DNA from 3 places in the Acetobacterium wieringae genome. Region 1 is predicted to be linked to each of the others. Evidence: riboswitches for the same ligand, from Rfam matches in the RefSeq annotation. Region 1 holds a riboswitch; each other region holds the start of a gene.
What was found. A riboswitch is a leader RNA that binds a small molecule or an ion and turns the genes downstream of it on or off. The one in region 1 is predicted to bind cobalamin.
Positions count from the first base shown of each region.

Region 2: it holds a riboswitch for cobalamin, as region 1 does, so the genes downstream of both, nikA (nickel ABC transporter substrate-binding protein) here and CHL1_RS02150 (ABC transporter substrate-binding protein) in region 1, are expected to answer to the same signal.
Region 3: it holds a riboswitch for cobalamin, as region 1 does, so the genes downstream of both, CHL1_RS13735 (hypothetical protein) here and CHL1_RS02150 (ABC transporter substrate-binding protein) in region 1, are expected to answer to the same signal.

Region 1 covers NZ_CP097897.1:447,207-457,039, forward strand. The annotation lists gene CHL1_RS02120 (DegT/DnrJ/EryC1/StrS family aminotransferase) at 1-316, shown strand, start outside; gene CHL1_RS02125 (NAD(P)/FAD-dependent oxidoreductase) at 318-1,457, shown strand; gene CHL1_RS02130 (glycosyltransferase) at 1,450-1,914, shown strand; gene CHL1_RS02135 (glycosyltransferase family protein) at 1,856-2,419, shown strand; gene CHL1_RS02140 (hypothetical protein) at 2,594-3,334, opposite strand; gene CHL1_RS02145 (sugar phosphate isomerase/epimerase family protein) at 3,464-4,258, shown strand; cobalamin riboswitch at 4,264-4,456, shown strand; gene CHL1_RS02150 (ABC transporter substrate-binding protein) at 4,564-5,520, shown strand; gene CHL1_RS02155 (FecCD family ABC transporter permease) at 5,615-6,646, shown strand; gene CHL1_RS02160 (heme ABC transporter ATP-binding protein) at 6,648-7,925, shown strand; gene CHL1_RS02165 (cobyrinic acid a,c-diamide synthase CobB) at 8,005-9,366, shown strand; gene CHL1_RS02170 (GHMP family kinase ATP-binding protein) at 9,575-9,833, shown strand, end outside.
Region 2 covers NZ_CP097897.1:12,569-22,401, reverse strand. The annotation lists gene opp1C (nickel/cobalt ABC transporter permease) at 1-187, opposite strand, end outside; gene opp1B (nickel/cobalt ABC transporter permease) at 189-1,115, opposite strand; gene nikA (nickel ABC transporter substrate-binding protein) at 1,156-2,751, opposite strand; gene CHL1_RS00095 (hypothetical protein) at 2,852-3,007, opposite strand; cobalamin riboswitch at 2,965-3,156, opposite strand; gene CHL1_RS00090 (metal-sensing transcriptional repressor) at 3,346-3,681, opposite strand; gene CHL1_RS00085 (ABC transporter ATP-binding protein) at 3,772-4,527, opposite strand; gene CHL1_RS00080 (ABC transporter ATP-binding protein) at 4,531-5,313, opposite strand; gene CHL1_RS00075 (ABC transporter substrate-binding protein) at 5,340-6,896, opposite strand; gene nikC (nickel transporter permease) at 6,893-7,774, opposite strand; gene nikB (nickel ABC transporter permease) at 7,774-8,712, opposite strand; gene CHL1_RS00060 (LysR family transcriptional regulator) at 8,827-9,768, opposite strand.
Region 3 covers NZ_CP097897.1:2,792,740-2,802,572, forward strand. The annotation lists gene CHL1_RS13695 (NifB/NifX family molybdenum-iron cluster-binding protein) at 1-329, opposite strand, end outside; gene CHL1_RS13700 (C-GCAxxG-C-C family protein) at 358-876, opposite strand; gene modD (ModD protein) at 1,059-1,901, opposite strand; gene CHL1_RS13710 (heavy-metal-associated domain-containing protein) at 1,917-2,135, opposite strand; gene CHL1_RS13715 (ATP-binding cassette domain-containing protein) at 2,132-2,869, opposite strand; gene CHL1_RS13720 (ABC transporter permease) at 2,863-3,687, opposite strand; gene CHL1_RS13725 (substrate-binding domain-containing protein) at 3,697-4,488, opposite strand; gene CHL1_RS13730 (TOBE domain-containing protein) at 4,682-4,891, shown strand; cobalamin riboswitch at 5,151-5,325, shown strand; gene CHL1_RS13735 (hypothetical protein) at 5,497-6,144, shown strand; gene CHL1_RS13740 (EutP/PduV family microcompartment system protein) at 6,157-6,618, shown strand; gene CHL1_RS13745 (energy-coupling factor ABC transporter substrate-binding protein) at 6,872-7,204, opposite strand; gene CHL1_RS13750 (energy-coupling factor ABC transporter permease) at 7,204-7,968, opposite strand; gene CHL1_RS13755 (energy-coupling factor ABC transporter ATP-binding protein) at 8,084-8,947, opposite strand; gene cbiQ (cobalt ECF transporter T component CbiQ) at 8,972-9,833, opposite strand, start outside.

The DNA.
Region 1 (9,833 bases):
TGTAATTGCGCTGCCAAAGCTGCGGGTCCAGGCTACCACAGTCTGGCATCAGTTTGTCGTGACCACGCCCTATCGGGATGAGCTGAAAGATTATCTGGAAACACAGGGCATTGGCAGTATTATTCACTACCCGATCCCACCCCATCTGTCGGAAGCCTATGCGTATTTAAAGATCGGCCCGGGCAGTCTGCCGATTACCGAAAAACTGGCCGACGAGGTTTTATCGCTGCCGCTTTTTTATGGGATGACCGACGCTGAGATTGATACGGTAGTGGCTGCCATCAATGCTTTTGTGCCCAAGGCATTGGAGCAATAAGATGACCGCAAACAAAAGCAAATGGGACAAGATCATTATCGGCGCCGGGCTTTACGGTCTTTATGCCGCCAAGCTCTGTGGCGAGCGGGGCGAGCGGGTGCTGGTGCTGGAATGGGAAAAATCCCCCTTTCAGCGGGCCACCTACATCAACCAGGCCCGGGTTCACATGGGCTATCATTATCCCCGGTCTTATGCCACGGCCATCAAATCAGCCCATTATTTCAACCGTTTTATCAAGGATTATGATTTCTGCATTCACAGTGCCTTTGATCAGGTTTACGCCACCAGCGACAGCTTCAGCTGGACCAACCGGGAACAGTTTGTCCAATTCTGTCAGGCCGCCGAGATTCCCTGTGAAGAATTAATGCCCGACAAGTATTTTAAAAAGGGCCTTTGTGACGGCGCCTACCTGACCAAGGAATATACCTATGACGCCGGGATTCTGGGGCAGTTTTTTGTCGATGCGCTGACCGGAATGAAAAATGTTGAAATCAACTATGGCGTTCGACTGCAGCAGATTGATAAGGGGCCAGACAGCTACGTCCTGACGCTGGAAAGCGGTGCCGCTTTAGAAACGGGCTTCCTGCTTAACGCCACCTATGGTTCCACCAATCAGATTCTTAGTCTGGCCGGTTATGAGCCCTTTAAAATTAAGTATGAGCTCTGTGAAATCATTCTCTGTAAACCCCAGGACAAACTCCAGGAGGTCGGCATTACGGTGATGGACGGGCCTTTTTTTTCGGTAATGCCCTTTGGCAAAAGCGGCTATCATTCCCTGACTTCAGTCACCTTTACCCCCCATGTTTCGTCCTTTGACAGCCTGCCGCAGTTTAACTGTCAAACAAAGAGCTGGGGATATTGCAGTCCCGAACAGCTGGGCAATTGCAACGATTGCGTCGCAAAGCCCCAATCCGCCTGGCCCTACATGTCCAATATGGCTGAGAAATATCTAAAGGCCGAGTACGGTTTTAGCTACGAGGGCTCACTCTATTCAATGAAGCCGATCTTAAAGGCTTCCGAGGTGGACGACTCCCGGCCGACGGTGATCCGCAAGGTCAGCGAAAAGCCAACCTTTGTCTCGGTATTATCGGGAAAAATAAACACGGTTTACGATTTGGATGAGGTACTAAAAAATGACTAGACAGCAAGAACAGAAGGTGACCGTTCGGGACAAAGAAAAGAACTTTGTTTCGGCGGTGATCTATATTTATAATGATGAAGAGCGAATCCGGGATTTTCTGGAAAAAATCAATGCGGTTTTAAGTGCCAATTTTGAAAACTACCAGATCATCTGCGTCAATGACGCTTCGGATGACAACAGCCTGGCAGTGATCCGGGAGATTGGCAAAAGCATCAAAGGTACCGTCATCAACGTCGTCAACATGAGCTTTTATCAGGGCGTTGAGCTGGCCATGAATGCCGGGATTGATCTGTCGATTGGGGATTTCGTCTTTGAATTTGATAACATGGTGATGGATTATGATGCCGAGCTGATGATGGATGTCTATTACCACAGCCTGACCGGTTTTGATATCGTCAATGCCGCCCCGAAAAAATGGGTACCGCAAGACCTCGCGACTTTTTTATGCGGTCTTTAACCGGTATTCCCGCAGCCCCCATCCCCTGCGAACCGAAAACTTTCGGGTGTTGTCGCGCCGGGCGATTAACCGGGTCCATTCGATGAGCAAGACGATTCCCTACCGTAAGGCGGTTTACGCCAACTGCGGCCTGAAGATCGACACCATCGAGTACGACAATGACCGCTCCTGCACCAAGGGCTACGATAAGGAAACCCGCTATCAACGCAAAGAAATGGCCGCCGATTCGCTGATTCTGTTTACCAATGTGGCCTATAAGATGACCCTGCTGGCAGCGGTCTTTATGATGGTAGCCACCTTTGGCATTGGCATCTATACCCTGGTCAGCTATGTTACCGAAGACGTGGTGTCCGGCTATACCTCGATGATGCTGGTGATTGTCTTTGGCTTTTTCGGCGTCTTTGTGATTCTGGCGGTGATCATCAAATACTTGTCGATGCTGATGGAGCTGGTTTTCAGCAAACAGAAATACACCATCGAGTCGGTGGAGACGATCAGCGAGTAAGATCAAAAAGCTATTTGTTGTCTCAAGATAACCCAGTACCGACAATTGTTACATCATGTTGTACGCATCGGAGCGGACATGGCATCGCCTGTCCGATTCCGCGGCGAACAACAGATTAACAATTGGTCGGTACGGTAGTTGAGCGATAACCCTAAAGGTTGAGAAGAACGTTGGTTATTGAATTTCGACTTCGGCCTGGGGATCAAAGGGATTGGTTCGGATCGAAAAAGAGTACAAAAACGGATAGGACTTGCGCTGGTGGTTCATATACAGCAGCCATTCCACCAGCAGCAGTTGGTAGGCCCGTTCAATATCGGTCATCAGGTGGCGGTAATCATTGTCATTGAGCGTTAGCAGGTTTTTGCGGCTGGACAGTTCCTGCTCAGCATGAGAAAGTGACATGATCAGGTCGGTAAAGGTTTCATGCTCAACCAGAAACGGGTTTTCCAGCAGTTTTAAAAAAAGCTCCCGGTGCGACGTTAAAAATTCGCTGAGATTCGTAAGGCAGGGCCCGGAAAAACTCAGATGATAGCGAATCCCCTTCAGATTCTTCAGGGCGTTTTTATAATCCCGGTTATCCCACTGCGGTTTGATCAGCAGAAATTCGCGAAAATCTGGGAGGTGTTGATCTTCCCGGGAAAAGAACTGCATCAGTTCGACACCAGCCTCAGAGAAGAAAACACTGAGCACCATGTTGACTTTTTTGAGCCGTTCTTTTTTGTCTTTATCTTCAATGACCTTATGAAAAATTACCGAAACCAGCAAGACTTCAATCGGTAAAAAGGCAATGTCGCCCAGCAGATACAAAAAGATATGATGGGAATCCTTGAAAATCAAAAAATGCGAATAGTAAAGAATGGCGGATAAGGCGATAAAGCCAATGCCGATCAGAATGCCTTTGTAATATTTTTTCATGAATACGCTCCAATTTTAGTATTAGAGATATTATAGCGCAGTTTTTAAAAGATGACCAGAGTGGCAATTTGAAGGGCATGGGTAAATATCAGCAAAAAAACTAAATTTATTTGAGAATGCGAGGCCATTATGAAGTATAGTATGTTTTCCTGGTTTGGCTATTTTATGAAATTTGAAGACCGCATCAAAATCATTGCCGATGCCGGTTTTGATGAGGTGATGATTTCCTGGGAGGATGAGTTTGAGCCCTGGGCCTTAAAAAAAGAAGAATTCCCGGAGTTGGTTCGAAAAAACGGTTTGGGGATCACCAATATCCATGCCCCCTTTATCGGCTACAGCGACATCTGGACCGCCTCCCGGATGGAGATAAAACCCAAGCTGCAGATGTTCAAAGATTATCTCAAAGATTGCCAGGCTTTTGAAATCCCGGCGATGGTGATGCACACCAATGATCTCGATGAATTTGAGCCGGATCTCGATAAAGGCCTGGCCTTCTTCTCCGAGCTGGCTGATGCCGCCGAAAAATACGATGTCGATCTGGCGGTGGAAAATGTTTCCCGCCAGCATCTGCTTTGTTATCTGCTCGATCAGATTAATGCCCCCCGCTTTGGGATGTGCTATGACAGCTCCCACGATTTTCTGGAAGAACAGAACTGCGGCCGGATTCTAAAAAAGCATAAAGACCGGCTTAAGGCCCTGCACCTGTCCGACAATGATTTTAAGGCTGACCGTCACTGGATTCCCGGCGAAGGCAGCATTCCCTTAGATCAGGTAATGGCCGAAATTCTGACCGTGCCAACGATTACGACCATTTCCTACGAGGTGCTGGCCAATGAAGACTGGCGGGAAAAGGAACCGCTTGATTTTGCCCGGGCGGTGCTTGAGAGTCTGGCCATAAATGATGAAAAACCACCGCAAAAATAATCAATTGAAAAGTTGCCGATTCTATGATACACTGCCACTAATATAAATAAAGAAGTGATGAGGAAAGAGGTGGAAGACCTCTACAGCCCCCGCTACTGTAATTGCCAACGAGATTTTTGTGCCACTGTCTTTAAGGATGGGAAGTGAGAATCAAGAATACGCATAAGTCAGGACACTCATAATCATTGATATTCTTCGGTGGGAAGAACAGGATTAAACCGTTTGTTTAGTATCCAGCCTCCACAGGAAGCTGGATTTATTTTTGCAAAAAAAATGCAAAAAAATAAAGAAAAAGAAGGACGAAAATGAAAAAGAAAAGCATGCGAAATTGGTTGGTGATTCTTGCTGTGATTGCTTTAATGGTATCCTTTACCGGCTGTCAGCCAGGCAAAACGACAGCGGATGAATCAGGCGTCGAAACAAAAAGCGGCTCGACTACTTACCCGGTCACGGTAACCGATAATGCCGGTAATTCAGTGACCATTGAAAAAGAACCCCAGAAGATCGTCTCATTGTCTCCGGCAACAACCGAAATCCTGTTTGCCCTGGATCAGGGGGACAAGGTCGTCGGACGGACCAAATACTGTGATTACCCCGAAGCCGCTTTAGCCGTGACCGATATTGGTAGTTTTAACGCACCAACCCTGGAAAAAATTATTGAGTTGGCACCGGATATTGTGGTGGCCTCGGATTTTGTCTCCGATGATATCAAACAACAGTTGGAAGCCACTGGCGCCAAGGTAATTACCTTTAATGCTGCCAATATTGACGGCGTCCTGGCCAATATTGTTCAGGCTGGCGAGGTCACCAATGCCAACGACAAAGCGACTGAAATAGTTAAAAAAATGCAAGCTGACCGAGAAGCGTTAATCGAAAAGGCGAAGACTGCCAAAACCCAAAAGTCAGTTTTCTTTGATATCGGAAAATTCTATACCGCTGGTCCCGGGTCCACTTTGGATTCGATGCTGACCGATTTGAACGCCGTCAATATTGCCGCTGATGGAGCAGAACAATGGCCGCAGCTCAGCACCGAAGAAATCATTGCTGATAATCCGGATGTTTATATTTCGCTTTATACCAAACCGGAGGATGTTAAAGCCACCGCTGGTTTTGATAAGATCAATGCGATCATTAATGATCAACTGATCTACTTTGAATACCTGACCCCGGAAAGTGATATGATTCAGCGGCCCGGTCCCCGAATTATTGAGGGGATGGCCTTAATTGCCGAAAGCATTTATCCGGAAATATTTACCAAATAAGTTTGTCTGATGGGGCGAAGGCTGTTCGCCCCCTGGTTTTCTTAAGTAGAGAGACTCAGGGGGTGAACAGACAAAACGATTAGTGGGAGAATACATGAAGAATACCGTCAAGAAATATGGCATCATCCTGTCCATTGCCATGTGCATCATCATCATTTACGTCTGTACCTTATTGGGGGTGGCATCGATTTCTTTTTGGGATGCCAATAAAATTCTATTGGATCAGATTTTTCATATCGATCTTGGGATGGAAAATATCAGTGACGGGGCCATTGCGATTATCTGGAATGTCCGTCTGCCCCGGATTATTTTGGCCTTTATTACCGGTGGAGTGCTGGCTATCTGTGGCGCCGCCTACCAGGGCATTTTTAAAAACCCTATGGCCGACCCCTATATTTTAGGAGTGTCCTCCGGGGCGGCGCTGGGGGCGACGATTGGTATTGTCATGAATTTTTCCAGCAGTTTGTTCGGAATGAATGGTACGGCGATTTTAGCCTTTGTTGGTTCCTTTACCACGATTCTGGTGGTTTATAATATTTCCCGGGTTGGGCGCAAGGTACCGGTGGCGACACTGCTGCTCAGCGGGATTGCCATTGGTCAAACCATCAGTGCGATTATGTATCTACTGATGATTTTTAATCAGGAAGAGATGACCCAGATTATGTTCTGGATCATGGGTAGTTTAAACGGCAAGGGCTGGGATCAGGTTTTAACAGTCCTGCCCTATGTGCTGATTGGCGGGATGATCATGCTGACTTCAGTGCGGGAGCTCGATATCATGCTCCTGGGCGAGGAAACCGCCACCCAGCTGGGCGTCGATACCGAACGGTTAAAAAAGAAAATTCTGATTACCTCGTCCCTGCTGACGGCGGCGGTGGTTTCGGTAACTGGGATCATCGGCTTTGTGGGACTGGTGGTGCCACATATTGTGCGGTTGGTAACCGGGCCCAAACACCGGGTACTCATTCCATTCTCATTGCTCTTTGGCGGGGCGTTTCTGATTCTTTGCGATACCCTGGCCCGAACGGTGGCCGGGCAGGAAATTCCCGTTGGGATTATCACCGCCGCCTTTGGCGGGCCTTTCTTTGTCTATCTGCTTAGAAAACGCAAGCAGGGAGGTGCCTGAGATGGAACGATTAATGCCAAAAGTCATGCTGGATTTTAAGGATGTGGTCTCCGGCTATGGTGAAAAAGACATCCTGCAGGGCTTTAACGCCACCATCTGCCAGGGTGAGTTTGTCGGCCTGATCGGTCCTAACGGCACCGGGAAGTCGACTCTGCTCAAATGTTTGTCTGGTCTGTTGCCGGTGAAATCCGGGGTCATCACCCTGGAAGAAAAGGACAATACCAGCTATAGCCAACGGGAACGGGCCCAGATGATTGCAGTGGTACCCCAGTCCTTTGATATCGACTATGATTTTACCGTTGAGGATATTGTTCTGATGGGACGAAACCCCTACTTAAGTTATCGGACCAGGGAAAGTCAGAATGACTACCACATTGTGACGGAGGCGATGCGGGCTACCAAGACCCTCCCGTTTAGAAAACGGCTCTACAATAATCTCAGCGGCGGGGAAAAACAACGGGTGATTATTGCCCGGGCGATTGCCCAGGAACCGGACATTATTCTGTTGGATGAACCGACCTCGGCCCTCGATATCCACCACCAGATTGAAGTGATGGAGCTGATTCGCGATCTCAATCTGAAAAAATCGATGACGGTGGTGGCCGTGCTGCATGATATTAATCTGGCGGCCCGTTACTGTAACCGCCTGATTTTAATGAAAGACGGCAAGGCGATTGTCGATGGCATCCCCAAAGATGTGATCACCGAAGAAAACCTTAAAAAAGTCTATGAGATGAAAATGTTTATCAAGGAGAACAAGCTGTTTGGAAAACCGGAAATTATTCCCCTGCGGGTGATTAAAGAATCGGAGGACTACCGCAGCTTGCGGATTCATGTGATTTGCGGCGGCAACAGGGCGTCCCAGGTGCTTGAAGAACTCGAAGCCATGGGTCATCAGCTCACCGCCGGGGTGGTCAACCAGGGCAGCGATGATTGGACTATCTGTGATGTACTGGGGATTCCGATGATTGAAGAAAGCCCCTTTACGGTCATCAGCAGTGAAAAACAGGTTAAAAACCTGGCCGTTATGGCTAAGAGCGACCTGATTCTGATTTCTGATCTGCCCTTTGGCCACGGCAACATTACAAATCTAAACGGTCTGGAAAAGCTACCGGGGGAGATATATTTCCACCGCAATTGTCTGAATAATGATTTTACCGAAGGTCAGCTGCAAAAGCGGCTGGAAGCGATCAAAAAGCACAAGACGGTTAATGAAATTGATGATCATCAGGAATTTATTGAAATAGTTAAAGCCTTGACGCTAATTGAAGATAAATAATTTCGTATTAAACGGTTTTTAGCGGTCGATCAGTGAATGCGAATAACGAGATATGTCATTGGAAAAAGGAGACACAATTATGAATTATTTTATGCTGGCCGGAGCCAGCAGTAACGTCGGCAAAACAACCGTCACCATGGGCATCATGGCAGCCTTCAAGAAACGGGGACTGAGGGTAAAGCCCTTCAAAACCGGGCCGGATTACATTGATCCGATGTTTCACCGCTTTGTAACCGGCGAGCCGTCCATTAATCTGGATACCTGGATGTTAGACGAAGAAACGATCCGGGGGTTATTCTCCCGTCGTCTGGCAGAAAAAGATCTGGGTATCGTTGAAGGGGTGATGGGTCTTTATGACGGCCATAGTTTGGAATCGGATGTCGGCAGCAGCGCCTATCTGGCTAAAACCATTGATGCGCCGGTGATTCTAATCATCGATGGTCGGGGCATGGCCAAAAGTGCGGCGGCAATGGTTAAAGGCTATGTCGATTTTGATCCCGATACCAAAATTGCCGGGGTCATCATCAACCGGATCTCAACCGAATCCCATTATCTCTTATTAAAAGAAATGATAGAAGCCTATAACGATGTGACCTGTCTGGGGTATTTCCCCAACAATCCCGATATTGTTATGGACAGCCGTCATCTGGGGCTGGTGCCAGTGGAAGAGATTGCTGATTTCCGGGACAAGGTGGACAAGGCCGGTGAGCTGGCTGAAGCCCATATTGATCTCGATACCTTATGGAAAATCAGCCAGCACGACCAACTGGTCGATCCGTTTGCCGATCCCTTTTCAGACTATGCCACTAAATATCAGGGGTTGCGCATTGGTGTGCCCAAAGACCGGGCCTTTAATTTTTACTATGATGACAATTTTATGGCGCTTAAGCATGCCGGGGTGGAAGTGGTCGAATTCAGTCCATTAAATGATGCAAGTCTACCTGAATCACTCGACGGCCTATATATCGGCGGCTTTCCGGAAATCTTCGGCGCCGAGCTGGCAGCCAACACCGCAATGATCGCCGATATCAAAAGTAAGCTGGAAGCCGGACTACCCTGCTATGCCGAGTGCGGCGGGCTGATGTATTTAACCAACTCGATGACCTTAAACAGCGGTGAAACCAATCCGGCAGTGGGCTTTTTCGAGGCCGATGCCCAGATGACCAAACGGCTGCAGCGGTTTGGCTATGTCAATATCGCCGCCTATCTGTGCGGCAAAACCATCGAGATCCGGGGACACGAATTTCATCACAGTCTGGTGAGTACCACCGAAGCCTTGCCGACTGCCTATGTGATCACCAAAAAAGGTAAAACCTGGACTTGCGGCTATCGCCAGAAAAACGTTCTGGCTGGCTATCCTCATATTCATTTTTACAGCAATCCGCTGTTTTTAACCAGTCTCTTAAATGTGGCTCTTGAGCACCAAGCGGGGCAGGCATGAGGCGGGTTACAGTTAAAACCCCGGGCACCTGCGGCATGAATACATCCAGGGCTGGTATGATGGCAGCCCCTGTCTGGTATCCAGCCCGATTGACCGTTATTCCCGGATTATTCTTGAAGAAGGTCCGGGGAATATTGAGTGTCTTAAACTCAAAACAAAAAAACTGGTCGAAGCAGTTTTCCGGCACTTCGCAATTCCCCAGCCGGAAATGGAGCATTTGCATGTTACCATGACCAGCGAGATTCCGCTGGAGAAAGGCATGGCCAGCAGTACCGCTGACATTGCCGGCATGGCCGCCGGACTTTCGGCATATTTTAACTTGGGTCTGACCCCCAAAGAGATCGGTGCCCTGTGCACGACCATTGAGCCCTCCGATAATTTGATGTTTGAAGAATTAAATTTGTTTAATCATATCAGTGGCTCGGTGCTAAAGGAATTTGACGGCACCGTGTCGGCGGACATCCTGA
Region 2 (9,833 bases), 430 kb from region 1:
CCAGTTGATCGGTTCCAAACCAATGAGCCAGCGACGGCCCCTGAAATTTATTGATAATGTTCTGGGCAGTCGGATCATAGGGCGCAACCAGGGGTGCCAGAACAGCTAGCAGAATCACCGTCCCCAGAAAAAAGCTGACAGACATTGCCAGGCTATCTTTACGGAAACGTTTAAAAAAACCGACCATCTCAGGCCTCCCTTCTGCGGGGATCAATCCAGACCGATCCCATATCGACCAGTAAATTACAAAAAACAAACAACACCGCCATAATCAGGACATAGGCTTGAATCATCGGAAAGTCCCGATTAAAAATAGCGGTCACACAAAGCCTACCGATACCCGGCCAGGCAAAAATATTTTCAATCACCACGGTTCCAGCAATCAACTTCGGAATTGACATCCCCAAAGCGGTTAGCGAAGTTTGCAGTGAGTTTTTAAAAACATGCCGGGTGATGGTCTTCTCTGATAGACCCCGAACCCGGCCATACAGCACATAATTTTCCCGCTTGTTCTGAATCATAGTGTTGCGGATCAGCCGGACATAGGTGGAAATATACCCCAGCGCCAGGGTTACTGCCGGTAAAATGACAGCACCGGGAGCCGTCATCCCGCTGGTTGGCAACCACTTGAGCTTAACGGCAAATAGCCACATCAGGAGTATCCCGGCCCAAAAACCGGGGATAGCGGTTCCCACAAAGACAATCCCCCGTAAGGCCTTATCTCTAAGGCTATCTTCCTTTACCGCACATAAAACCCCAACCCCCACTGAAACAACCACAATGATCAATAAGGATACCCCAGCCAGATAGAGCGTTGGCGGCAGAGCCTTGGCAATTTCCTGTGCTACCGGTTTATTATTGACATAACTGTGACCAAAATCACCCTGTAGGGCATTGCCCAGCCAGGTAGCGTAGCGGGTTAAGAAGGGATCATCGAGACCGAGTTGCTCCCGCATCTGGGCGACATTTTCAGCCGTTGGGGTGATCTCATTGACCCGGATTGCCACCTCAGCGGGATCACTGGGGCTTAAATTAATCAGTATAAAGGCAAAAAAGGAGATTCCGATCAAAATCGGAATCATCCACAGGAGCCTTTTGACGAAGTATTGCTTCATGGTCTTACTCCCTTTTGTTTTCGATAATCAAAATTGGTGATTAATTGGAAAAGTACATTTTTTCGAAGGGGATTTCATATTGCGAATCGTTAAAGCTTACCCCTTCAAGTCCCTTGATTCCCACTGCCTTGGTTTTTGAATAGGAAATCGGGACATAGACATACTGATCATTAATATAGGTCAGTACCTCTTTATACATGTCGGCCCGCTTGCTGTCGTCTGATTCGATCATAATCTTCGTGATGGTTTCATCCAGCCACTGCTTTTTTTCCAGACCAACCTGAGCCTGATAATCTCCATGAGCGGGAATTCGCCATGATGAAACATAGGATTGGGGATCATAAGGGGTTCCCCAGGATAGCGAATACTGCAGATCAAAATCCCCGGTTTTCTGACGATCCAGGAAGGCCTGTTTTTCTTCCCCAAGAATATTCATCTTGATGCCTACGGCTGCCAGATCGGCCTGAATGGAGGTGGCAATGGTACCTTCCTGGGCGTTCTTGGAATTATAGGAAAGGGTAATCTCACATTTCTGACCATCCTTTTCCCGAACCCCATCACTTCCTGGTTTCCAACCGGCTTCATCGAGCAGCTGTTGGGCTTTTTCCTGATTATAGGCGATGGTTTTAAAATCGATATCACAGTAGGGAACATCTTTAGACAGTAGCGTATCGGCCTGATCCTCCGAGTTATTTAAAATTCCCTGAATGATGTTTTCCTTGTTTACGGCATATTCAATGGCTTCTCGAACTTTAATATCTTTGGTAATCGGTGAATTACTATTGATAAGAATCGCTCGTGAAGCGACCGGCTCACTTATATAGGTTTTGTAGGCTCCTTCATCTTCCAACTTCTTATAGGAATCTAGATCAACCTGATCACCATCGGCTCCGAAAAGTAAATCGACCTCGCCGTTTTGCAAAGCTAACAGGATCGTCTGGGAATCTGGCATGACCTTCCAGTTAATGGTTTTAATTTTAGTTTTGTCACCCCAATAAGTTTCATTCTGCGTAAAGGTGGCATACTGATTGTCGACATGCTCCGATAAGACCCAGGGGCCGGTCCCGATATAGCCGCTAACCCCTTCTTTGGTGGTGCCATTGACAAAACAGTTGGGCGAAATAAAGCGGAAGGGTCGTGTCAGTCCCAACTCCACCAGGGTTGGATAGTAGGGATGCTTTAAGACCAGTTTGAAGGTGTGGTCATCGACCACCACATTTTCTTTAATCTCATTAACCATGTCCAGCCAGGAATGGCGTTCCGCATTACCAAGAATGGCATCCATGTTCAGCTTGACTGCGGCAGCATTAAACGGCGCACCATCGGTAAAGGTGACCCCTTTTCTTAAATGAAAGGTGTATTCCAGTCCATCTGCTGAAATTTCCCAGCTTTCAGCCAGAGCTGGCTTCACTTCTCCGCCTTCATTCTTGGTCAGGCCTTCAAACACCATGTTCTGGGCTGACATTTCACCCGAGTACAAATGCGGGTTGATATCCCGAATATCCTTGGTGCAGGCATAATTTAACGCTTCTTTAGTCGACACATCACTTTTAGCGGACGCTCCTGAGCAACCGGCAAACATTCCGGCACACAACACGGCAGTCATTACCACCGCTAAACCCTTTTTTAATTTCATTTTCTTTTTCTCCTCAAAAAATACTTATTTATTTGATTTGCTCGGCTTTTACCATTGCACATTCTGGTAAAGAAACCCCGCTCTATCACAATGTAAGACTTCACTGTGGCAATATTGATGCTTTTTTCCATAAAAAAACCTCACCATCTCCAAAAAGATAGCGAGGTCGCAAAAAGCCTGCAAAAAAAAACACCTCCTCTATCGCACGTAGAGTCTGAGTAATTAAAGCAGGCAGGTCTTCTGGCTCAAGCGTCAACATTACCTCCTGCCTTCCCATTTCTGGTGGCATTCCTGGAGGAACTCTTCTTTTACAGCGGCGGGACCGCGGGGGACTTTCACCCCTCTTCCCTTTTCACCGGCCTGTAACCCTTCGTTACTGCCGGCACCTGTTTTATTAATATTTAATTCGTTGTCGGTGTTTTAAAAAACACTAAAAAACAGAAACAATGCCACAATCAGGTGTCTTTCATTGTTTCTGTTTGCCATTTTAACATGCTTAAACCACCTATGCAAGTCTCTTTTGTGGAAATGATATTCTGTTTTGGAATATCGTTCCATGCCAGTCGCGTTTTACCCGGTTTTTAGCCACAGCCATTATTTCATAAAGCGGTCAATTGCTTTTCTGAGTTCTTCCAAAGCCTTTTCGTCGTTATTTTCCACCGCATCAACGATACAATGCTCAATATGATCCTGTAAAATTATTTTACCGACGTTATTAATGGCTGACTTCACCGCCGACAACTGGATCAGCACCTCGGTACAGTCTCTTCCCGATTCGACCATTTTTTTCACCGATTCAAGATGACCCGCAGCCCGGGAAAGGCGATTCAACACGGATTTGGTTTGGGTATGTTCATGATGATGATGGTGATCTCCGCCGTGGCTACTATCATGTCCGGCATCATTCCATTCTTCCTGATGTTTATGCATCTCCGTTCACCTCATTTTCTATATCTGTTTAACCCATTATAACAGATATAGAAAAAGGACACCACCCAAGGGGAGATGCCCTTTCATATTTTACAGAATCGAATCGATCAGTTTTTTTGTATAGGCTTCCCGGGGATTGGCAATCACCTCATCCGGGGTACCGGCTTCCACCACCCGCCCCTGATGCATTACCAGCACCCGGTCGCAGCATTGCTGCACCAGGGCCAGATCATGACAGATCATCAGTTGCGACATCCCCTGATCTTTTCGCAATTGTGTTAGGAGTGCCATAATCTGAGACTGGACGGTTACATCCAGGGCGCTGGTCGCTTCATCACAGATGAGCAGTTGGGGTTGCCGGGCAAGTGCCCGGGCAATTGAGGCCCGCTGACACTCGCCACCGCTGACCTCACTGGGATAACGGCTAACAAATTCCGGGCCAAGGCCGCAGATTTCCAGATAGTCAATGGCTTTATTTTTAGCCTCCCGACGCCCCATACCCTGATTGATCAGCCCTTCCATGACACTTTCCCCCAGCCGAATCCGGGGATTAAAGGAATCCACCGGCATCTGAAAGACCATCTGAACCAGATGGTAAAGCCGTTTCAGTTCTTTTCCCTTAGGGTTTTTAAGTGTTTTGCCATCCAGAACAATCTCACCGCCATCCAACGATTCCAGTCCGGTGATCAGCTTGGCAACCGTGCTTTTACCGCTGCCGCTTTCGCCCACCAGGGCCAGACATTCGCCTTTTTCGACATGGAAGCTAATCTCATCAACCGCACAAATGGTGGTTTTTCCTTTGGTATAGGTTTTTTTTAAATTGCTGACTGCTAAAATCCTGTTCATGTCTCACCTTTTTATCCGGGGCATGGCCGCAATCAGCTGGCGGGTGTAATCCTGCTGGGGATGATCAATCACCTCCCGGGCTTTGCCATATTCAACCAGCTTACCCTTGCACATCACCGCCACGGTATCGGCCATAAATGACACCACCCCAATATTATGGGTCACCACCACAATTCCGGTTCCAAATGCTTCCCGCATCGCCATCAGTTCCCGGACCACCTGGGCCTGGACGGTGACGTCCAGCGCCGAGGTCGGCTCATCGGCAAAGAGCAGCTCCGGTTCCAGCAGCATTGCCATGACAATCCCGACCCGTTGATTCATCCCGCCGGATAATTCAAAGGGATAGCTCTTTAAAATCCGCTCAGTGTCATATAAATGAATCTTCTTAAACAGAGCTGTGGCTTTTTCCCGAACCAGCCGGCGGTCACTGACGCCATGCTGGGCCATGGTTTCATAAAGCTGCTCGCCAATGGTCCGGATTGGACACAGGGCACTGCCACAATTTTGAAAAATCATCCCCATTTCTGGTCCCCGCAGCATCCGCAATGCTTCATCATCAAGATCAAGAACCGGCTTCCCCTTATATACGATCTCGCCCCGATTGACCAATCCATCCGGGCCCAGAAGACCCATGGCCGCCTTGATCAGGGTGCTTTTGCCGCTGCCGGACTCGCCGACAATCCCGAGGATCTCGCCTGCTTGCATTTTTAAGTTAAACCCCCAAACCGTCGGCTCGCCGTCATAGGATATTTCAACGTTTTGAAATTCCAGTAATGGTTGTTGCATAAACCCTCTCTTCTGATCGGGACGACTTATTCGTTAATGTCCAGATCGGCTGTGATTTCATAATAGTCTGATGGGTGAGCGGTAAAGCCGGTTACCCCCTTTTTCATCACAAAAGACATTTTTAAATGAGAGGCGTAGATATAAGCATTGTCATCAAGAACTTGCTGGGCAATTGAAACCGCCAGCGTTGCCCGTTTTTCGGTGTCAAATTCGCTTCGCAGCTGGGCAACCAGGGCTTCCACCTTGTCGCTATGGTAATGTCCCCGGTTGTAGTCAGAATTATCAACCACATGGGTGGTGAAATAATACTGGGGATCTCCGGTGGGCGCAGTTACAAAGGCGTTGGCAAAAACATCATAATCGCCGGCTTTCAGGAAATCCTTGTAGGAATCGGTGGCGTTGACCTGTACATCAATCCCGGCTTGTTTATAGGTGGCCTGAACCGATTCGGCCAGTAGCGGCAACTCCTGACGGGAGGTGTAGGTCAGCCACTTGATCGATAATTTCTGGCCATTTTTTTCCCGTATCCCATCACCATCAGAATCAATCCAGCCTGCTGCTTCCAGCACTTTTTTGGCGCCGTCGATGTCATAACCGGTGTCCTTAACCACATCGCCGCCAAATGTAAAGTTAGCCGGGAAGGGACCGACTGCTGGCGTTCCATTGCCCTTTAACAGCACCGTGGTAAAACCGTCCTTATCCATGCTCATGGCCATGGCTTTACGAACGGCATCGTCTTTAATCACCGCTGAATCATAGTTTAGAGCAGCCTGGTAAACCCGGGAAGTGTTGGTGGAACTGATGGTAAAGTCATCATTATTTTGAAACAGTTCCAGACTGGCATAAGGCAGACCCTGGGCCGCATCAATTTCGCCACTTTGCAGAGCCATGGTTAAGGTATCGCCATCGACAATACTCTTGATATTTACCTTTCCAACCTTTGGCTTTCCACCCCAATAGTCATTGTTGGCTTCCAGATTGATTTCGGTCTCAGTGATATTTTTGGCCACATAAGGTCCTGTTCCAACGACGTTTTTATCCGCCGTTACCCCAGCCTCCATATCGATGATGCAGCCATAGGGGTCACAGAGGTAATTTACCAATGCCGGTACCTTATTATCTGATACGATCGTGATGCTTTGTCCGTCGGCGGTGATTGACTTAATCTGTAAATCTTTGGGGGCCCGATCATGAACGGCAATCAAGTTATCAAAGCAGGCTTTAACCGCTTCTCCGGTCATTTTCTTGCCATTGGAGAAGGTAACGTCATCCCGTAAATTGATTTTAACGGTATAGTCATCAATCTGTTCATAATCTTTGGCCAGCCAGGGCTCCAACTCCATCTTCTCATTAAACTTAAAGAGCGTTTCACCGACCCCATAACGCAGGGTTGACCAACCGATGTAGGATTCATGTGGATTCATTCCCACATTTGAATTACCGACACTATAGGCTACGGTTCCATAATTAAATACCTTTTCTTCCGCACTTTTGGTGCTGGTCGAACCGGCACAGCCAGTCAACATCCCGCCAACCAGTGTGGTGGTCAGCAGGACTGCCAGAATTTTACTTTTTACTTTCATTTTTTCTCCTTTTTTCTCTTATTAGTCTTGGGATCCAGGACATCTCTGACCGTATCCCCCAGTAAATTAAATAATGTTACTGATATAAAAATAGCACAACCGGGTGCTAAAATTACCCATGGCGATGTCTGCAGCATACTGCGCCCTTCACTCATCATTGAACCCCACTCGGCAATTGGGGGCATTGCCCCTAAACCCAGAAAGGACAATCCCGCCAGTTCCATCATCATGGTTCCAATATCAAGGGTGGCCGTTACCAGAATCGGGCCAATAATATTCGGTAAAATATGCTTAAAAATAATTTTGATCGAACCGGAACCACTAAGCCTGGCGGCGGCGATATAAGGCATATTTTTAATGGCCAGCACCTGCCCTCTGGCCAACCGGGCAAATTTAGGCCAGGAAATACAAGCCAGCGCCACCACCGCATTGATCAGTCCACCACCTAAGATACCAGCCACGGCAATGGCAAAAACCATTCCCGGAAACGCCAGAAAGACATCTGAAACCCGCATGATAAACGAGTCGATTTTACCACCCTGATACCCGCAGAATAGCCCCACCAGGGTTCCAAATCCGGTGATGATCGCTACCAGTAGCAGTGCCGAATAAATAGTGGTTTGTCCCCCCATTATCACCCGGGACAACATATCCCGGCCATAGCGATCCGTCCCCAGCGGATGCTCCGGACTGGGGGGCTGCAAGGCCTGCATCAGATCCTGAGCATAGGGATCATAGGGAACAATCTGGGGTGCCAGGGCTGCCACCAGCAATAAAATTATTACCAAGGTCAGAAAAAGATAGAATTTCGTCATCGTGTGATTTTCTTTAATTTTCCGGGTTCTGACCCGAATCGCTGTACGCTCTGTTACTTCCATCAGGCCTCCTGTTCCAATCGAATCCGGGGATCCAGATAATGATAAATGATATCGGTCACCAGATTAACGCCCACATAAATAATCGCCATCCAGATGACATAGGCCTGGATCATCGGGTAATCCCGCATCATAATCGAATCCACCGCCAGCTTCCCGACGCCATCCCACATAAAGATGGATTCAACAATTGCCGTACCACCCAGTAAGGAACCAATTGACAGCGCCATCAGGGTGACAATGGTCAGCATCGCAGTTTTCAGTACACTGGCAAAAAGCACCACTGGCTCCCTGATCCCCCTGGCCCGGGCCCCGATGACATAGTCCTTATTGAGTTCTTCCAGTACCGTGGTGCGAACCTGGCGGGTGTATTTGGCCGACATGGCTATCGCCAGAGTCAGCGTCGGCAAAACGATGCTCTTTAAACTGCCATTGCCCATAACCGGAAACAGCTTGAGCTGTAAGGCCAGAAAATAGATCAGCAGCAGCGAGACGAAAAAACCCGGTAAGGCATTGCCGATAAAACTGAAAAAGCGGATCAGATAATCGGTGAAACGATTATGCCGGACGGCCGCTAAAACCCCAAAGGGAATCGAAATCAGCACGGTAAGTATTATTGAGGTCAGTGTCAGATAAATCGTCGCTGGCAATTTTGACACAAAGGTTTCAAAAACCGGTTTATTGGAAATATAGGAAACGCCCATATCGCCGGTTAATACCCCACCCAGCCAGCTGGTATACTGAATAATAAAGGGTTGATCGAGCCCCAGTTCATGCCTTTTCTCGGCCTTGACTTCTTCCGATACGCCGCCACTGGCGTTGTCGTATAGGGCATCCACAGCATCCCCGGCGGCTGACTGCATCAGGGTGAAGGACAACAGGGTGATGCCCAGAATAATCGGAATTAATTGTAATAGACGTTTTCCAACGTATTTTTTCATTGACACAAAACCTTTCTCACATTAACACGTTTACCGGTAAAATTTTATCACTTAAAAAATGGCGTTACAACCTCCATGGGGGGTTATTCCGCCATTCCAATTTAGCATACCTTCTTATTCCATTTGGCCTTTCACGGGATCCCCCGATTCCAGATTTGCCATAATAAATTCCAGAAACCGCTTTCCCCATTCACTGTGTTCTTCTTGCCGCCTATGGATATAACCAAACATCACCACATTCTCCTTTTCGAATAGAGGAATACCGTTGAGCTCCTTCTCATCCACATCATCGGTAAGATAACCACTGCTGATATTCGCCAGATCAGTGGTTTGCAGCAGCTGCTGCATAACACAATCACTATTGGTCACCACCACACTCTCCAGGGCGGGCATATCTTTTCCTTGTGGATTGGTTATTTTCCAGTAATTATTGAGATCAAATTCGTCTTCATAGCACTGCACCAACTTAAGCTTCTTCAGTTCTGCTTCACTGATCTCTCGGGCCTGATAGAGCGGGTGTTTCTGACCCAGATACAAGACCACCTGGGTTTTTTTAAGCTCCACAAATTCCAGGTGGTTTCTGGTCAAGATATACTGAAAGGCGGTATTCTGACTGTCCATCACATAGACAAAACCCAGTTCGTCCTGATAACCGGCCACCCGCTTGATGATTTCTGCCACCGAGGCGCTATAAAGCTGAAAATGCAATTGTTTGACGTGAAAGCGATTATAAAAATCGGCAAATACCTTAGCCATCCAGGCACTGGGATTACTGGCGATCTGCAATTGCTCAATCCGGTCCGTCTGCGAAAAAGAAGCCAGCATTTCGATGTTCTCAATAGCTTTGCAGGCATACTCATAGACGTGTTTCCCCCGGGATGACAATAGAATCCCCCGACTTTTGCGATGAAAGAGGCTAAATCCGAGATGTTCTTCCAGCGCCTTGATCGCCTTGCTGACATTGGGTTGGGTCGTATAAAGGATTTCGGCAGCTTTACTGAATGATCCCACATCGGCACAGACCACAAAATATTTCAGTTGCTTAAGTTCAATCATATCACACACCTTTTTGAAGTGATTATCCTTCATTTAAAAAACCATCCTTCTGCTAAAATCAATTG
Region 3 (9,833 bases), 1.4 Mb from region 1:
TCAATGTTTCTGATGAGCTTTAGGTCACGTTTCTTCATTAAACCAAGGGCTTCCATGCCCGTCTTGCCAGACCCCAGAAAACGGGTAATACAGGCATCAGCCAGGATCTCAAAGGCCTGCGGATCACTGATTGCTCCGGTGATGATCCCTTCGCAATTTAGGTCAATTACTTTTTGCGCCAAGCTTTCTGCCGAAAAATCATGGCAGTTTTCAATTGCACTCACACTTAAATTCGTGGTATCGACCACCAATAAATACTTCCCCGTCTCAAACTGCTGTGAAACCTTGCTTTCCAGCGTGTTACCGTCCATCGCCATTGCTAAATACATTTTTACGCCACCCTCCTTTTTCCAGCTCTCATTTTTTGTTGTTATCACTCATTTTTTCGCCATATGGCAGCTCGAAGGCTTCGTTTTGCGGAATTTGCAGATATTTGTACGCTAATTGAGCGGTTGTTCCTACCATTTTCATACAGTGAAGCCGACGGTCTTTTCCATTCCAATCTTCAAACGGCTCACAGATTCCACGACAGGTTGCCCCACCATTGGCTTTGCAGAACTCGCCAACCAGATTGTTATAACGTCGGTAATATTTTTGTCCGACTTCCGGGCCACGTATCTCAGCATCGATGCTCCAGGGATCCTTGCGCCCATAAACCGCACTGTTTGCCATCACGGCAGCTGACAAAGCGCCACAGGTTTCACCGACAAGGCCGATGCCACCACCAAAACCGGTACACATCGCAATCGTTTCCCGGGGAACATCCAGAACCCCCGCACGAAGTAAGGCATCGTAAACACTTTCTGCGCAATTTAAGCCACTCTTGAAATTCTCGATTGCATAATCATTGACCAATTGACTCTTATTTTCTTCCATCTTCATTTCCCCCGCTCTTTCCTTATTTTTTGCATTGCGTAACTGAATTGATCCTGCTATACAATATTATATGCTATAAATAGCATATGTCAATAATGGAATTGATTAAATCGAAGTCCATCCCGTATTGATCACTTAACAAAAAAAGATACAAGTCACCACGCTTGTATCCTGAAATGATGCTATTGATTAATTCTAACTCCAACGTCAATGGGTTTGGCACTGTAGAGACAGGTTGTCACAATACCATTGACCTGGGTGCTGGCATAAGCGGAAATATTCGTCTCATTGATGCCGCCCGCTGCCAGCAACACAACGCCAGGAAATTCACTGCGCAACTGCTTAACCGCTGCGCTCAGATCTTCGACCGTCAGCTTATCAAACTGGATTCCATCTACCCCGGCCTGGCAAAGATCAATTGCCTGGGACAAAGTGGTGGCTTCGACAATAATTTTCTTTTCACAGCATTCCGCTTTGAGCTCCGGCATTTTTTTTAGCAGACCATCAAACCCGCCAATAAAATTCAGATGCTGTTTAAAAATAAGAATCGTTTCCGATAAACCCAACCGATGGGGCATGGCCCCGCCGGACATAATCGACTTGATCGCCAATGCCTTGGTTCCGGGAAATCCCTTCCGGGTTGTCAAGATCGCTGTGTTCGGACTGACACTCTTGGCCATATCCACCATTTTTCGGGTTTTGGTGGCAATTCCCGAACAATTATCAAGAATATTCTGACCCACCTTCCAGGCTTTATGTAAATCTTCGGCCCGTCCCGTGCCGGTAATCAGTTCGTCACCGGCACTGACTTTCTGCCCTGAAGCCACCATCGATTCTGTTTTGATATGTAATCGCTCAAAGACCGAACTGACTTCTTCGGTGCCACAGACAACCGCATCTTCCCGGGTAAAATAAGCAATTTTTCCCGGCTGTTCCCTGACCCCCAAAACCCAGCTGGTCAAATCAATATAGGGAACGTCCTCATTAATTAACTGGTCAATCTCGTTGATTGATATAAATGACATCTTTTTTCCTCCGTTTCAGGTGATTATTTTGAATGCTTTGCCTTCGATTGTTTCGATGCTGTCTTTGATAGTATCGTTGATGATCCGCTGCTCGTCAAATAGAATTGTAACGGACTGATAATCATCGCTGACCTCAACCTGACTGATACCATCCTGTTGTAGTAATACTTCCGTAATTTTCTTGACACATTTGGGGCACATAATTCCGTCTACCGCAAACACTTGCTCTTTCATTCGTGCACGCTCCTTTCATAATTGCTACCCAGAAACTGATTGATTTCTTCATCCTGACACCGCTCGAATAAGTCGGTACTTTTTCTGATAGCTTTTAATTCGCCATTGACCATAATGCCGATTCGGTTGGCCATGCGCTGGGCTTCATTGAAATCGTGGGTCACAAATAGAATCGTACACCCGAAAATGTCATGAATTTTATTAATCTGATCATACATGTTTTCTTTAGTTGCCGGATCCAGAGATGAAAAGGGTTCATCCATCAAAAGCAGCTGCGGGTTTAAAATCAAAGCCCGGGCCAGTGCTGTTCGCTGTCGTTCGCCACCACTTAAGGTTCCGGGATATTGTTTTAGAATATGGCCGATGGATAATATTTCCGCCATTTTATCGACTCTTTCTTTTTGAACGCCTTTGTCTATCTTGCGGATTTTTAAGCCATAGGTAATATTATCAAAAACAGTCATATGGGGAAACAAACCAAAGTCCTGATAGACAAATCCGATATTTCGCTTTTCCAGCGGTACATCGATGACGGGGATCCCCTGAATCATTACTTTTCCGGAAAATTTCCGGTAAAATCCTGCGACCGATTCAAGCAAAACGGTCTTACCCGACCCGGTTCTGCCTAAAACCGCAAAGATCTCTTTCTCACCGATGTTTAAGTTGATCTGATTCAACTTGAATTTTCCCAGTTGGACGGAGTAATTGTTAATTTCAACCATTGCATTTACCATCTATTCACATCCTTCATCCGGCTTTCTTGCTTATTTTTTCGACCGATCCAATTCGTCAGAAACAAAGACAGCAGCGAAATGATCAGAATCACTGTCGCCGAAGCCATTGAGGCTCCGGTATCACCAGTCGCCAGATTCAAATATATCGATGTCGTCAATGTTTCGGTTTTCATCCGCGTCGCACCGACTAGCATCAGGGTCGCGCCAAACTCGCCTAAGGCTCTCGACCATGTCAGAATAATCGTTGAAAGAATACCATTTCGGGCGAGGGGCAGGGTAATGGTGATAAATCGCTCCCACTTTGTCGCTCCCAGACTACCGGAGATAAATTCCAGCCGCTCATCAACTTCTTCAAATGCCGTACGAATAAAACGAATGGCAAACGGTAAATTGACAACTGTCTGGGCGATAATAATCCCGTTTTTATCAAACACGACTTTAAACCCCAGTTCTTTTAAAGCTTTTCCAAAATCCGAGGAGAAAATAATCAATAGACTGAGTCCTAAAACGAGATAGGGCATCGACAGCGGCAGTTCAATTATCATTTGACATGCCCTTTTAAATGGAAATACGGTCCGGGTTAATGCATAAGCAGTCGGTATCGCCAGCAACATACAAATAAGCGTCGCAATACTGGCTGTATATAAGCTTAGCCTGATGGAGAACCGTACTTCCTCTGAATAAAACGCGGCCCCTAAATAAGGGATCCCTTTAAGTACAATTGCCAATATCAACGCCGTCGTAAAGATAATGACAATAAAGGTAATAATAATGGTCAGGATTTCAAAAAAATCAAAGGTTGATATTTTCCCTCTCATACCAACAGTCTAGTTGAGTACTTCGTAACCGTTTTTTTCCCAAATCGTCTTGACCGGATCCGAATCCAGATAGGTCATAAACGCCGCCAGCGCTTCTGTATTGGCACTGCTGCTTAATTTAGCTGCCGGAACTGTTTTTACATACGCATTGAGGTCTGGGGTATTGACAATTTCAGCATTGGCTGGCACATTTTCTTTCCAGACAATAATTGCATTGCATTCGTCCACCGACAGGGCGTTGGCTATTTCCGGGGCTGTTGCAGCCCGGGCAACGACGTTCACATTGTTTAAAATGCCCAGGTCGGTTAAGGCTTTATTGGCGATCTTACCAATCGGTGTCGCTTCACCATCCCCCAATACGACTTCGACCCCGGCCCCGGTTAAGTCGTTTAAGCCAGTGATGCCAAGCGGATTGCCGCTTTTTACCGCTAACACCGGAATGTGTTTAACCAGATCGATGCTTTCGCTCACCTTATCCTGAACCGGTTTGAGCTCATCAGCCGAGCCAGCAATAAACAAATCACCTTCGCCAGTTGTCTGAATCTGATTCTGGCTTTGAGCGGCGTTGGCATAAACCACCTGGATATCACAACCGGTTTCTGCTTTAAACTGATCGGCAATCTCACCAAAGGGTTTGGTCATCCCGGCTCCGCAGTATACAAACAGTGTTTGACCATCAAGGCTTTTTGTCGTATCAGCCTTTTCTTCGGCCTGACTTGAATTGCTGCCACAACCCGACACCAAACCGAGTAGTGTTCCCATTACCAATAAAATCGCTAACCATTTTCCTCTACGTTTCACTCAACTTCTCCTTTTGATTCGCTTAGTATTGTTTTGTTTTGTTATGAATGTTATTATATTGTATACCCTTCTTTTATGTCAAGAAATCATTTCGGTTAAATTCACTTCGCTGTTTAACACTGTTTTGTCTAGCTTAAAATGGGTAAAATTAAAAAGGTAGTATTTAATACCTTGTGGGAAAGGGGGTGTCAAAATGAAATTAAGTGCAAGAAACCAGTTGAAAGGAAAAATTGTTGCAATTGAAGATGGTGCGGTGAGCGGGATCGTGAAAATTGATATTGGAAATGGCAACATTATTTCAGCAACAATTTCCATGGCGGCAATCAAAGATCTTGGATTAGTCGTCGGCGGTGATGCAACTGCGGTCATCAAAGCAACATCGGTTATGGTTATGGTTGACTAGACGAATCTCAATTCAAAACACAGAAGCGGATAGCAATTCCGTTTCTGTGTTTTAGCGTAGCTGATCCCAGGATATTAGGGATATTCGCAAACAAAACATTTCCTTTGTTATCGATCCGTTACCATTTTTTCAAAACTCTTTTAATTTCCGGTAAGGAATTCTCATGATTTGCAAATAAGCTTTAAATTCAGTTATTGTCTCTAATCCAAGGATCTTTACCTTCATCTTGAAAAAAACAATAATAGACTTGATTAACACCCATTTTTAGTTTATTATTGGCATAGAAAAGCATTTACAAAAGGAACGCGGTGAAAATCTGCGACAGTTTCTTTGCTACTGTAAGGAGAATATGGACGTATTCAGTCATTGGGAAAACCGAGAAGGCTGGGTGCAGAAAGTCCCTCCAAGTCAGGATATTTTTGTAAACGCATCATCTGTTTGAAGCTTCAAAGAAGGCTGCAAAATGTGAGCAGAAAACGAAATGACGTTCTCCTTTAATTGATGACGTCACCGAAATAGTCCCGCATTTGTAAACCTTTTTTTGAAAAGGTTTTTTTATTTTTGCAGAAATGAAAAAACTGAACACTCAAGAAAAGAGGAAAAAAATGAAAGACGTTGTTATCAAAAAGATTCCCATTGGAACAGATATTGAAAAATTACTGGGAAAGAAGCCCCTTGAGGCGGATTCCTCTGCCTATGAAGAGTACAGCTATGCTGCGAATATTTTAAGCCAACGGTTTAAACCCCGGGCCATTCTAAAAGAATGTCCGGTCAAAACAACCACCGGCAACACGATTCTGATCGGCGACCACGTATATAAAAGTAAGATCCTGAAACATCTCTTGTCGGACAACCAAAAGGTGTTTTTGTACCTGTTGACCATCGGCGACATGCCAACCAACCTCATTCAGACCGAAAAATATCTGGTAAATTCGCTTAAACTTCCCGTTATGACTTCCGCAATGCGATATCTGAAAAATACGATCCAGCTGGAGCAAAGCTTTGATAAAATCGGAATGGTCAATCCCGGACTACTCCCGGACTGGTCGATTGAGGCCAATCAGATTATCTTCAATACCTTTGGTAACACCACCAAAAGCATCGGTATGGAAATAACCAAATACAGCACCATGCGCCCGCTTTACAGTTCTTCCGGCATTCTTTTTGAAGATTTATTGGATTACTGCGAGTGTCAAACCTGCCCCATCGATGCCTGCATCGGCCGGGAAGCACGTTTTGTCCAATCAGCCTAACGGAGGATTTTTATGGCAAATAATAAAAACCGCATCGCTCTGATCGGTCGGATTGGCAGTGGCAAAACCACCTTATTCCAACGGCTGACCAATGAATTGATCACTTATGGCAAAACTCAGCAGGTCAGTTATTCTGACCATTTTATTGACACTCCCGGCGAATTTGTTGAACTACCCTGTTTTCGACCCCAGGCCATCAATGTGACCTGTGATGCCGGACTGATCGTCCTGATTAATTCCAGTACCGATCATCAAAACTCGGTTCCGCCCAATTTTGTCTGTACCTACAACATCCCGGTGATCGGGGTCATCACCAAGATCGACCACAGGCATAGCGATCTGAAACGCAGTCGTCGTTACCTGACTTATGCAGGTATCCATCCGGATAAGATTCATCCGGTCAGTGCCCTCACCGGTGAAGGGATCACTGAGCTTAAAGCGGTTATTCAGAAATATGTCACTTTTGAAATCTAAGTGAGAAAGCACACAATCACTTGAATGATAAAGCTACCCACTGATATTACCCCAGGCAGACAAAATCCCTATTTGACCAGCCAAATAGTATTTTCTGCCTGAACACAAACGATTCAAAGACACTGATTTCTTGATATCGTTTAAAAAAGCGCGTTAATTTCATTGTGAAAATAACGCGCTTTTTTATAGACGCACGCAAATAAAACCTAATTTAATTTTTCGTTTCTTAAAAGGATCTGCCGCTAAACTGAACCTATTTCGTTTTTTTCTTGCCGGTCTTGCCTTCTTCCTGCTTCTTGCGTTCAACAAAGCGACCCATCACAAAAGCAATAATACCGACACCGATACCGGTTTGGATGCAGAAAAACAAGCTTTCCACTTCGCCGGGGATTTCACCATTAATGGCCGTTTCAAAAATAGGGGTAAACCAGGGTTCATATTCGGTTCCGGTAATCTCTGAAACCACCCCACTACCGGCATCATCCGATCCGCCAAATTCCGCATCCTGCAGGATAAACAGGGGCACCAGAGCAATCAATACCACCAATACTAAAAGACCAATTACCGTTTTTCTTGTTGCTGTCATTATTTTACACCTCCGGTAAGATATCCCAAATCATTAAGTTCTGGTTGCGCATAGGTTTCCAGGCCGATAATGATGACCACGGTCAGAATCCCTTCAATAATCGCCAACGGCAGCTGAGTTGGTGCAAATACTGCCAGAAATTTTACCATTGAGGCCGCAACTCCGCCGCTTTCAGAGGGATAGGCCAAGGCCAACTGGAAAGCGGTGATACAGTAAGTAAACAAATCCCCAATTGCCGCTGCCAGAAAAACCCCGACATGGCGATTGATCTTTATTTTTTTACAAAGAATGAAAATACCATAGGTTACAAATGGTCCGGCAATCGCCATTGAAAAGGTATTGGCTCCCAGCGTCGTCAAACCGCCATGGGCCAGTAAAATGGCCTGAAATAACAGAACAATGATGCCCAGAATGCTAACTGCTGCCGGTCCAAAGAGAATTGCTCCCAGCCCGGTTCCGGTCATATGGGAACAGCTGCCGGTAACAGATGGAATTTTTAACGATGACAACACAAATACATAGGCACCGGCCATGGCCAGCAGGGTGATGGTTTTAGGATTTTCCTTGAGGGTTTTCTTAATTGACAGATAACCGGCAATTAAAAAGGGAATGCAGATTCCCCCCCAGGCGATACTGAAACCAACGGGCAGATACCCTTCCATAATGTGCATGGCACTGGCCACCGGGGTAAATCCGAAAACCAGGGCAATGGCTGCTACCACGGCAACAAATCTTTTTTCTCTAATGTTTAAACGTGTGTTCATAGTTCCTCCTCTTGTTTTACTATATATTAAGGGTTTGCAAAAACCGTTGAGCGCTCATATTAATTTTTGCAAAACCTGCTTAATCTTTAATAATTGTATCCCTTATCGTTACTCGCTAAATCATCGGTACTGATGATTCAGGATAATACAAATTGTTTTCCAGCAAAATCTTCAGTTCCTTGGGGGTGGTGGGATAAGCATCAGTGTTCTTTACCATTTTTTTCTCCACCAGCATTTCATAGACATCCAACATCGTCGGCCGCTTCAGATTGGCCTGTTTAAGAATTTCCCGGTTTTTAAAAATCTCCAGCGGTGTCCCATCGGCGATGATTTTCCCCCGATCAAAAACAATCGCCCGCTCGGCCCAACGGTAGGCAAAATCGACATCATGAGTGGAGATCAGCATCGTCTTGCCTTCTTGCCCCAGCTTGACCAGCACATCTTCCAGCATTTGAGCATTGAGGGGATCCAGGGCTGCGGTCGGTTCATCAAAGATAATCACTTCGGATTTCATGGCAATAATATCGGCAATGGTGACCCGCTTTTTTTCGCCGCCACTCAAATAGTGGGGTGGACGATCCTTAAAATCGAGAATATTCATGTAAGTCAGGGCCTCATCGACCCGATGGATTACTTCTTCCCGGGGCAGTTTTAAATTCATCGGACCAAAGCCAACCTCAGCCATCACTGTGGAGGCAATGATCTGGTTATCGGCATCCTGAAAAACAATGCCAATGTTTTTTCGGAGTTCTTTTAAATTCTTTTTATTAATGACGGTACCCTGATAGCTGATTTCGCCATGATCGGCCTTCAGCACCCCATTGGCATTAAGAAAAAACGTCGATTTTCCGGAGCCGTTGGAGCCAATCACGGCAATCTTTTCGCCTTTGTAAATATCGACACTGACCCCTTTCAGGGCCGGGTTACCGGTTCCATAACTGTAATGAAGATTATTGACTTTAAGTATTGGCTCTCTCATCGATTGACCTTTCAAATTGAATCCTTATTTTGTAACATACCAAAGCAGCAGCAGAAAAAGCATAAACCCGACGGCGTAGATCACCTGACTGATCTGAAACGGTTTTTCATCCTCCAGAAAAACCAGGTCGCCTTCATAGCCTCTGGCTTCCATGGCGGTATAATAGGTATTGGCCTTTTTAAGGGAAAGTACCAGCATATTGCTGGCGACATTGCCAAAGGTTTGGCAGGAGGTCTTAAAATCGCAATAACCCTGCCGGGAATCGGCGGAATTGCGCATGTTGTTAAATACGTCCAACAATATAAAAATATAGCGGTAAATCAAATTCATCAGTTCAATGATCAGCTTGGGTACATGGGCTTTTCGCAGTACTCCGATAATTTCAGAAGTTGGTGTCGATAGGGTCATCATAATCATCGCACTGATCGCCCCAAACACTTTCATCATCAGAAACAACATTTCCTTAAGCTTGGCAATCGACGTATACAGGTAACCAAAGCCGAGATAGAGATTGAACTGGCCAATTGGCTGGCTTGAAAAATCAATGCCGATGGCAACGGTACTCAAAATGATAAAGGTAAGCGGAATCATCAGCACCGACAGATAAGCTCCCAGCGGTAAGCCGCCTTTGACAACTGTTAAATAAGCCATGCTGACAATCACCGCCAGCGAGACCAGCTGGTTATTAAGCACGATGCAAAGCAGCAGGGTCAACCCTGAAAAGGCCACTTTAAAGCTGGGGTTCCAGTCTCTGATTTTTGAGGCATAAGCATAATAATCAATGGCTGATCCTTCGCCGTGTTTGTGACCGATTTGATGATGATGCTTGTAATGATGATGGCTGTTATCGCTTTTTTCATTCGTTCGGACAAAACCAAGCCGTTTG